DNA from 2 places in the Pseudocitrobacter sp. 73 genome. Region 2 is predicted to be linked to the other one. Evidence: riboswitches for the same ligand, from Rfam matches in the RefSeq annotation. Region 2 holds a riboswitch; the other holds the start of a gene.
What was found. A riboswitch is a leader RNA that binds a small molecule or an ion and turns the genes downstream of it on or off. The one in region 2 is predicted to bind thiamine pyrophosphate.
Positions count from the first base shown of each region.

Region 1: it holds a riboswitch for thiamine pyrophosphate, as region 2 does, so the genes downstream of both, thiC (phosphomethylpyrimidine synthase ThiC) here and tenA (thiaminase II) in region 2, are expected to answer to the same signal.

Region 1 is NZ_VTZO01000036.1:6,244-10,322, reverse strand. It holds gene thiC (phosphomethylpyrimidine synthase ThiC) at 1-1,862, opposite strand, end outside; TPP riboswitch at 1,949-2,058, opposite strand; gene rsd (sigma D regulator) at 2,109-2,597, opposite strand; gene nudC (NAD(+) diphosphatase) at 2,694-3,467, shown strand; gene hemE (uroporphyrinogen decarboxylase) at 3,511-4,079, shown strand, end outside.
Region 2 is NZ_VTZO01000011.1:21,699-25,777, forward strand. It holds gene F0Q32_RS13350 (glycoside hydrolase family 10 protein) at 1-980, shown strand, start outside; gene lysM (peptidoglycan-binding protein LysM) at 1,066-1,509, shown strand; TPP riboswitch at 1,588-1,690, shown strand; gene tenA (thiaminase II) at 1,755-2,438, shown strand; partial or broken gene F0Q32_RS13365 (ABC transporter ATP-binding protein) at 2,435-3,164, shown strand; gene F0Q32_RS13370 (ABC transporter permease) at 3,161-3,913, shown strand; gene F0Q32_RS13375 (ABC transporter substrate-binding protein) at 3,936-4,079, shown strand, end outside.

The sequences.
Region 1 (4,079 bases), on a different contig from region 2:
CCCCGGGCGCGGAACTGACCGGACATCTCGTTCATCCCGGTCTCTGCGGCCTGTTTTGCCGCGTAATCGCGAACTTCCTGGGTGATTTTCATTGAGCAGAATTTGGGGCCGCACATCGAGCAGAAATGAGCCACTTTGCCCGATTCCTGCGGCAGCGTTTCATCGTGATAGGCGCGAGCGGTAAAGGGGTCGAGCGCCAGGTTAAACTGATCTTCCCAGCGGAATTCAAAGCGTGCTTTCGACATAGCGTTATCGCGAATCTGCGCGCCGGGGTGACCTTTTGCCAGGTCGGCTGCGTGGGCGGCGATTTTGTAGGTGATAAGACCTTGTTTCACATCATCTTTGTTAGGCAGGCCAAGGTGCTCTTTGGGTGTGACGTAGCAGAGCATCGCGCAACCGAACCAGCCAATCATCGCCGCGCCAATCCCGGAGGTAAAATGGTCGTAGCCTGGCGCAATGTCGGTGGTGAGCGGCCCCAGCGTATAAAACGGCGCTTCGTGGCAGTGCTCCAGTTCCTCGGTCATATTGCGGCGGATCATCTGCATTGGCACGTGGCCGGGCCCTTCAATCATCACCTGCACGTCATATTCCCAGGCGATTTTGGTTAGTTCGCCCAATGTGTGAAGTTCGGCAAACTGGGCTTCATCATTGGCATCCTGAATCGAGCCGGGACGCAGGCCGTCGCCCAGCGACAGCGATACATCATAGGCGGCGCAGATTTCACAAATTTCACGGAAGTGCTGATAAAGGAAGTTTTCCTGATGATGAGAGAGGCACCATTTCGCCATGATTGAGCCACCGCGCGACACAATACCGGTCAGGCGTTTGGCGGTCATCGGTACGTAACGCAGCAGCACGCCTGCGTGGATGGTGAAGTAGTCCACGCCCTGTTCGGCCTGTTCCAGCAACGTATCTCGGAACGCTTCCCAGCTCAGATCCTCTGCGATCCCATTGACCTTCTCCAGCGCCTGGTAGATCGGCACGGTGCCGATGGGTACCGGGCTGTTGCGCAGTATCCACTCGCGGGTTTCGTGGATGTAACGCCCGGTGGAGAGGTCCATCACCGTGTCGGCGCCCCAGCGCGTTGCCCACACCAGTTTTTCCACCTCTTCTTCAATGGAGGAGCTCACTGCGGAATTGCCAATATTGGCGTTCACCTTCACCAGGAAGTTACGCCCGATGATCATCGGTTCCGATTCCGGGTGGTTAATATTGGCCGGGATAATCGCCCGGCCTGCTGCCACTTCGGCACGGACAAACTCAGGGGTGATGTTTTGTGGTAACAGCGTGTCGAAGCTTTGGCCCGGATGCTGCTGGCGCAGCGTTTCGCTGCGAATACGTTCGCGCCCCATGTTTTCACGTAGGGCGATAAATTCCATTTCCGGGGTGATGACTCCCCGACGAGCATAATGGAGTTGAGTGACGCGCTTGCCGGGGCATGCGCGTTTTGGCGTTAGCAGGCCGTTGAAGCGCAGTTCGTCGAGGAATTCGTCCGCGAGCCGAGCCTGAGTATAGGCGGAACTTCGCGCCGTTAAGGTTTCGCTATCAGCACGCGCGTCAATCCACGGCTGGCGAAGCTTTGCCAGGCCCTGGCGGATGTCGATTTTTTCAGCCGGGTCGCCGTAAGGGCCGGAGGTGTCATACACCGGGATCGCTTCGTTCTCTTCGTACTGAGGGTTGTCCTCGGTACCGCCGATAAACGTGGGGCTAAGCTGAATTTCGCGCATCGGCACGCGTACGCCAGGCTGTGTACCTGCGAGATAAATACGGCGCGAGTTAGGGAAAGCGGTGCCTTCCAGAGTATCGATAAAGCGTTGAGCCTGTTCGCGTTGTTCGCGGCGAGTCAGTTTTGTTGTAGACATAGCGCATACCAAATAAAAAAGGATATGGCTTGTCAGACGACGGATGGAGTAATGAATGCACAGCGCCCGTGAAGGCAGAGGCATAAAACTGAATTACTCTTGTTCCCTTCGCAGGTATTAGCCTGATCAGGTTCCGCGGATCCCGAATTAACGGTCTCAGCCTGTGTTTTCACACGTGGCACTCCGACAAGATGTAGCCCCATCAATGGGACAATGAATGTAAACTACGCGTTAATGCGTAAAATCTCAAGCGGGACGTTTGATCCCGGCGTTCTCGTGCATGGCATCCAGCACAAGCATGATGAGCTTATCTTCAAGCACAAAACGTGCCTCCAGCGCCTCGCCGATATCCGACAATGCTTGTTGAAATTCAAAGCAATTATCGTGATCAATAGCGGTTTCAAGGCTGGAATCGTAGTAGTCCATAATCACCTGGGTGTTGGCTTCCAGCTTGGGCCAGATTTTAGTGGCCGTTAAAAGCGCGGCGTCGCCTTCCAATTTATGGAGAATGCGTTCATAAATACTGAAGTGGCAGGAGGAGAGGTAGTCCACCAGTCGCTGACAAAAATCATCCAGTGCTTTTTCATTCAGCCGTATAAACGATTCTTTGCCAGGCTTAATCCCAATCAGGTTGGAATAAGCGACAAGCAATTGCTTGCGTATGTTGAGCCAGCGGTCGACCAGTTTGTTACTGCCTCCAACATGCTCCGTCAGGCTTTCGAGCTGGTTTAACATGTGATTGACTCCGCACAAGTGGGTTTAAAGACTGCGCACTAAGATGTAACGATAATGTAAATAACATGCCAGTGAAGCAAAGGTAGTGCAATAGATATGGATCGTATAATTGAAAAATTAGACATCGGCTGGTGGGTCGTCAGCCATGAGCAAAAATTATGGCTGCCGGGCGGAGAATTACCCTGGGGCGAAGCGGGAAATTTCGATCTGGCGGGGCAACGCGCGCTGCTGATGGGTGAATGGCAAGGCTCGCCGGTATGGCTGATTCAGCAACAGCGTCGCCATGATATGGGCTCGCTGCGGCAAATTCTCGACCAGGATGCCGGGCTGTTTCAACTCGCCGGGCGCGGCGTGCAGCTGGCGGAGTTCTACCGCTCGCATAAATTCTGCGGCTACTGTGGGCATACCATGCACCCCAGCAAAACCGAATGGGCGATGCTGTGCGACCACTGTCGCCAACGCTACTATCCGCAAATCGCGCCCTGCATCATCGTCGCCATTCGTCGCGATGACACCATCCTGCTGGCGCAGCATACCCGTCATCGCAACGGCGTACACACCGTGCTGGCCGGGTTCGTTGAAGTGGGCGAAACACTGGAGCAGGCCGTCGCGCGCGAAGTGATGGAAGAGAGCAGTATAAAAATCAAAAACCTGCGTTATGTCACCTCCCAACCGTGGCCGTTCCCGCAATCACTGATGACCGCGTTTATGGCCGAGTATGACAGCGGCGAGATCGTGATCGACCCCAAAGAGCTGCTGGAAGCCAACTGGTATCGCTATGACGATTTACCGCTACTGCCGCCGCCGGGAACTGTCGCCCGTCGACTCATTGAAGATACTGTCGCACTCTGCCGGGCAGAGTATGAGTGACACTCATGTTACACTGGCGTGAAAGAGCTCAAGGAATGGAAAAATGACCGAACTGAAAAACGATCGTTACCTGCGTGCGCTGCTGCGTCAGCCTGTAGATGTCACCCCTGTCTGGATGATGCGCCAGGCGGGCCGCTATTTACCGGAATATAAAGCGACCCGTGCCCAGGCCGGGGATTTTATGTCCCTGTGCAAAAACGCCGAGCTGGCATGCGAAGTCACGCTTCAGCCGCTGCGCCGTTACCCGCTGGATGCGGCCATTCTGTTCTCCGATATTCTGACTATCCCGGATGCAATGGGCCTCGGGCTCTATTTTGAAGCGGGCGAAGGCCCACGCTTCACCTCGCCAATTACCTGCAAAGCGGATGTTGATAAGCTGCCGATTCCGGACCCGGAAGGCGAACTGGGTTATGTGATGAACGCGGTGCGTACAATCCGCCGCGAACTGAAAGGCGAAGTGCCGCTGATTGGTTTCTCCGGCAGCCCGTGGACGCTGGCGACCTACATGGTCGAAGGCGGCAGCAGCAAAGCGTTTACCGTGATCAAAAAGATGATGTACGCCGAGCCGCAAACGCTGCATCTGCTGCTCGATAAACTGGCGAAAAGCGTCAC
Region 2 (4,079 bases):
GCACCGCCCTGTGGGATTCCAAAATTTTGCCGTGGTCCGATACCTTAACCGGCAAGATTGGCGAGAACCCCGGGTACGATCCATTGCAGTTTATGCTGGATGAAGCCCATAAGCGCGGCATGAAAGTACATGCCTGGTTTAACCCGTACCGGGTGACAACCAACACCAAACCATCAACGGTAGCTGAGCTGAATCGCACGCTCTCACAGCAGCCCGCCAGTATTTTTGTCCTGCATCGCGACTGGATCCGCACATCAAGCGATCGCTTCGTCCTTGACCCCGGAATCCCGGAAGCGCGCGACTGGATAACCAGTGTTGTGGCGGAAGTGGTGGCAAAATATCCGGTCGATGGCGTGCAGTTTGATGACTACTTCTATACCGAAACGCCCGGCTCAACGCTTAACGATAACCAGACCTGGCGGCAGTATGGCCAGCAATATGCGTCAAAAGCCGACTGGCGACGCCATAACACGCAACAGCTTATCGAGCAGGTTTCACGCACCATTAAGCAGCTGAAGCCCGACGTCGAGTTTGGCGTCAGCCCGGCAGGCGTCTGGCGTAACCGCTCGCACGATCCTTTAGGGTCAGATACGCGCGGTGCGGCCGCCTACGATGAGTCTTATGCCGATACTCGTCTTTGGGTGCAACAGGGCTTGCTGGACTACATTGCCCCGCAGCTCTACTGGCCATTTGCCCGCGATGCCGCGCGCTATGATGTGCTGGCGAAATGGTGGGCGGATGTGGTGAAACCGACCAAAACGCGGCTGTATATTGGCGTGGCGCTGTATAAAGTGGGCGAACCGTCGAAAAAAGAACCTGACTGGGCGGTGAATGGCGGTGTACCCGAGCTGAGTAAGCAGATCGATCTCAATGAATCAATCCCGGAAATCAACGGGACGATTCTGTTCCGCGAAGATAATCTCAATCAACCGCAAACCCGCCAGGCGGTGAATTATCTGAAAACCCGCTGGGGCCATTAATCCCGCCTTTTGTGCGCGACGCAAACCCGGCGTCGCGCACCTCATCTGCTATGCTTACCCTGACATTCTTTACTGGAGAACGGATATGGGACTGTTTAACTTCGTGAAAGAAGCAGGTGAAAAACTGTGGGACAAACTGACGGATTCGCATCAGGACCAGGGCGAAAAAGTTACCGAGCATTTAAAGAAACTCAATATTCCGGGTGCGGATAAAGTTCAGGTGACGGTCGTCGACGGGAAAGCCAGCGTCACCGGTGATGGGCTAACCCAGGAAGAGAAAGAGAAAATTCAGGTCGCCGTCGGTAACGTTGCCGGCGTCAGTGAAGTTGAGAATAACATCACCGCTGCCGATAGCGCGGATGAAGCCACCTACTACACCGTGAAGTCCGGCGATACGCTGAGCGCGATTTCCAAAAATGTGTACGGTAATGCCAATCTGTACAACAAAATCTTTGAAGCCAACCGCCCGATGCTTTCTCATCCGGATAAAATTTATCCCGGCCAGACTTTACGCATTCCTAAAGCCTGATAACAGCACGCTTGCTGGAAGTCATTCCGGTAAGCGTTCCCCCCTCGTTGTATTCACAGAAAAAATATCGTATAAAACCTCCTGTCCGAGGGGTGTCCAGTAATGGGCTGAGATGGCGCAAGCCGAACCCTTAGAACCTGATCTGGGTCATGCCAGCGAAGGGACGGGTTAGCCATCTATTTACACAGCCAATTCCTGTTCTTCCCTCATTGCGCCCGGATCTCCATTTATTGACTGGAGGTCCTATGTCTTTACCCCTGTTTGAAACCGGTCTTTATGGACGCCTTCGTATGCTGGCGGATCACCACTGGCACGATTACGTCGCGCACGAATTTGTCCAGCAGTTGGGTGATGGCACCCTGCCTGAACCTGCGTTCCGCCGATACCTCACCCAGGATTACCTGTTTTTAGTTCATTTCGCCCGCGCCTACGCACTGCTGGTGAGCAAACTGCAAAACCTACCGGAGATGCGCACGGCGACGACATCACTGAATGCCATTCTCAATGAACTGCCGCTACATATCAGCTACTGCCAGCAATGGGGATTAACGGAGTCCGACGTTACGCAGGTCGAAGAAGCCGCCGAAACGGTGAACTACACCCGTTACGTGCTGGATGTGGGGCATTCTGGCGATGTGCTTGATCTGCTCACCGCACTGATGCCGTGCGTGGCAGGCTATGCGGAAATAGGCCTGCGCCTGCTCAACGATCCGGCGACCGTCTTTGAGGGTAATCCTTACGCGCCGTGGATCCGGAACTATGGTGATGAGGACTATCTGGCAGGCGTACAAGCCTCTCTGACGCTATTTGAAAATCTGGCGGCCCAGCGCGGGGGAGAAAGCCGTATCGCTGAACTTTCATCTATCTTCACCACCGCCACCCGGCTGGAAAGCGCGTTCTGGCAAATGGGGTTGAACGCGAAATCATGAAGTCAGTGAATGAATCCCCCGCGATCAGGCTGACAGATCTTACGCTGCGTTATGGCAAAAAGACAATATTCGAGAACCTGAACGTGACTCTCCCGGCAGGGCATTTTGTCTCCTTGCTGGGTGGGTAAAACCAGCCTGCTGCGCATTGTCGCCGGGCTGGCCGCACCCACATCGGGTAGCGTGACGGATGAAAATGGTCGCCCGCTTGCAGGCCGAATCGCCTGGATGGGGCAACGCGATCTGCTCTATCCGTGGTTAACCATTGAAGAGAATGTTTGCCTGGGTGCACGTTTACGCGGAGAAAAAGCCGATCGCGAATGGGCGCAAGAGCTGCTTGAGCGTGTTGGGCTAAGCAGTTATGGCCACGCCCTTCCGCAGACGTTATCCGGCGGGATGCGCCAGCGCGCCGCCATCGCCCGAACTCTCTACGAACAGCAGCCTATTGTCCTGATGGATGAGCCATTTTCCGCGCTGGACGCGATTACCCGCGCCACGATTCAAGCGCTGGCGGCGGAACTGCTGGCTGACCGTACCGTGTTACTGATCACACACGACCCCGTAGAGGCCTGCCGCCTGAGTCATCACATTCTGGTTCTGGCGAAACATCCTGGCGGCATCGATGCCTCCCACGTAATGGCTGGCCTACCGCCACGCGAGCTTGACGATCCTCTGGTTATCCAGAGCCAACGTGAGCTTATGCAACAACTCATTCGGGGGGCACAATGATTTTCTTATCACGTATCTGGCGTGGGATGACGCTGTTTGCAGGCTTAGTGGGGTTATGGTGGCTGGCGACGCTCGGCTCTATCCCGTCATTCCTGCTGCCCTCACCCACGGCGGTCGTTCAGGCCCTGCACGACAATGGTCGTTACCTCGGCTGGCACACGTTGATCACCCTATCGGAAATCGCCAGTGGCCTGGTGATTGGTGTACTGCTTGGAGCGATTCTGGCGCTGTGCATGGTCTTTTCTCCCCGTCTTCAGCGCTGGGTAATGCCGGTGGTATTAACCAGCCAGGCGATCCCGGTCTTCGCCCTCGCTCCGCTACTGGTGCTGTGGTTTGGGTTTGGTATGAGCGCTAAGGTCACCATGGCGGTGTTGATTATCTTCTTCCCGGTCACCTCGGCGCTGTTTGACGGTTTGCGCCGGGTGAGTGGCGATTATCTCGACCTGGCCCGCACCATGGGAGCGTCACGCTGGGCGCTGCTTCGTCATGTGCAGTTAATGGCTGCCCTACCTGCCTTTGGTTCCGGCCTGCGCATGGCGGCAGCCGTTGCGCCCATCGGCGCCATCATTGGCGAATGGGTTGGTTCGGCGGAAGGTTTGGGTTACGTGATGCTCAACGCCAACGCGCGCATGCAGAGTGATATCTGTTTCGCCGCCCTTCTGATACTCGTTTTGATGACCATCTCGCTGTGGATGATCATCGATGCCCTGTTACATCGCCTGATTTATTGGGTTCCGGATAACCATTGAGAAAACTACGATGACAACAAAAATGCTAAAACCTGCTCTCTCTGCGCTGATTATTGCCAGCACCCTTTCGCCAAACGCCTGGGCACTGGAGAAAGTCACACTGGTACTGGACTGGTATATTAACCCGGACCACGCCCCCGTGATGGTGGCACAGCAAATCGGGGCA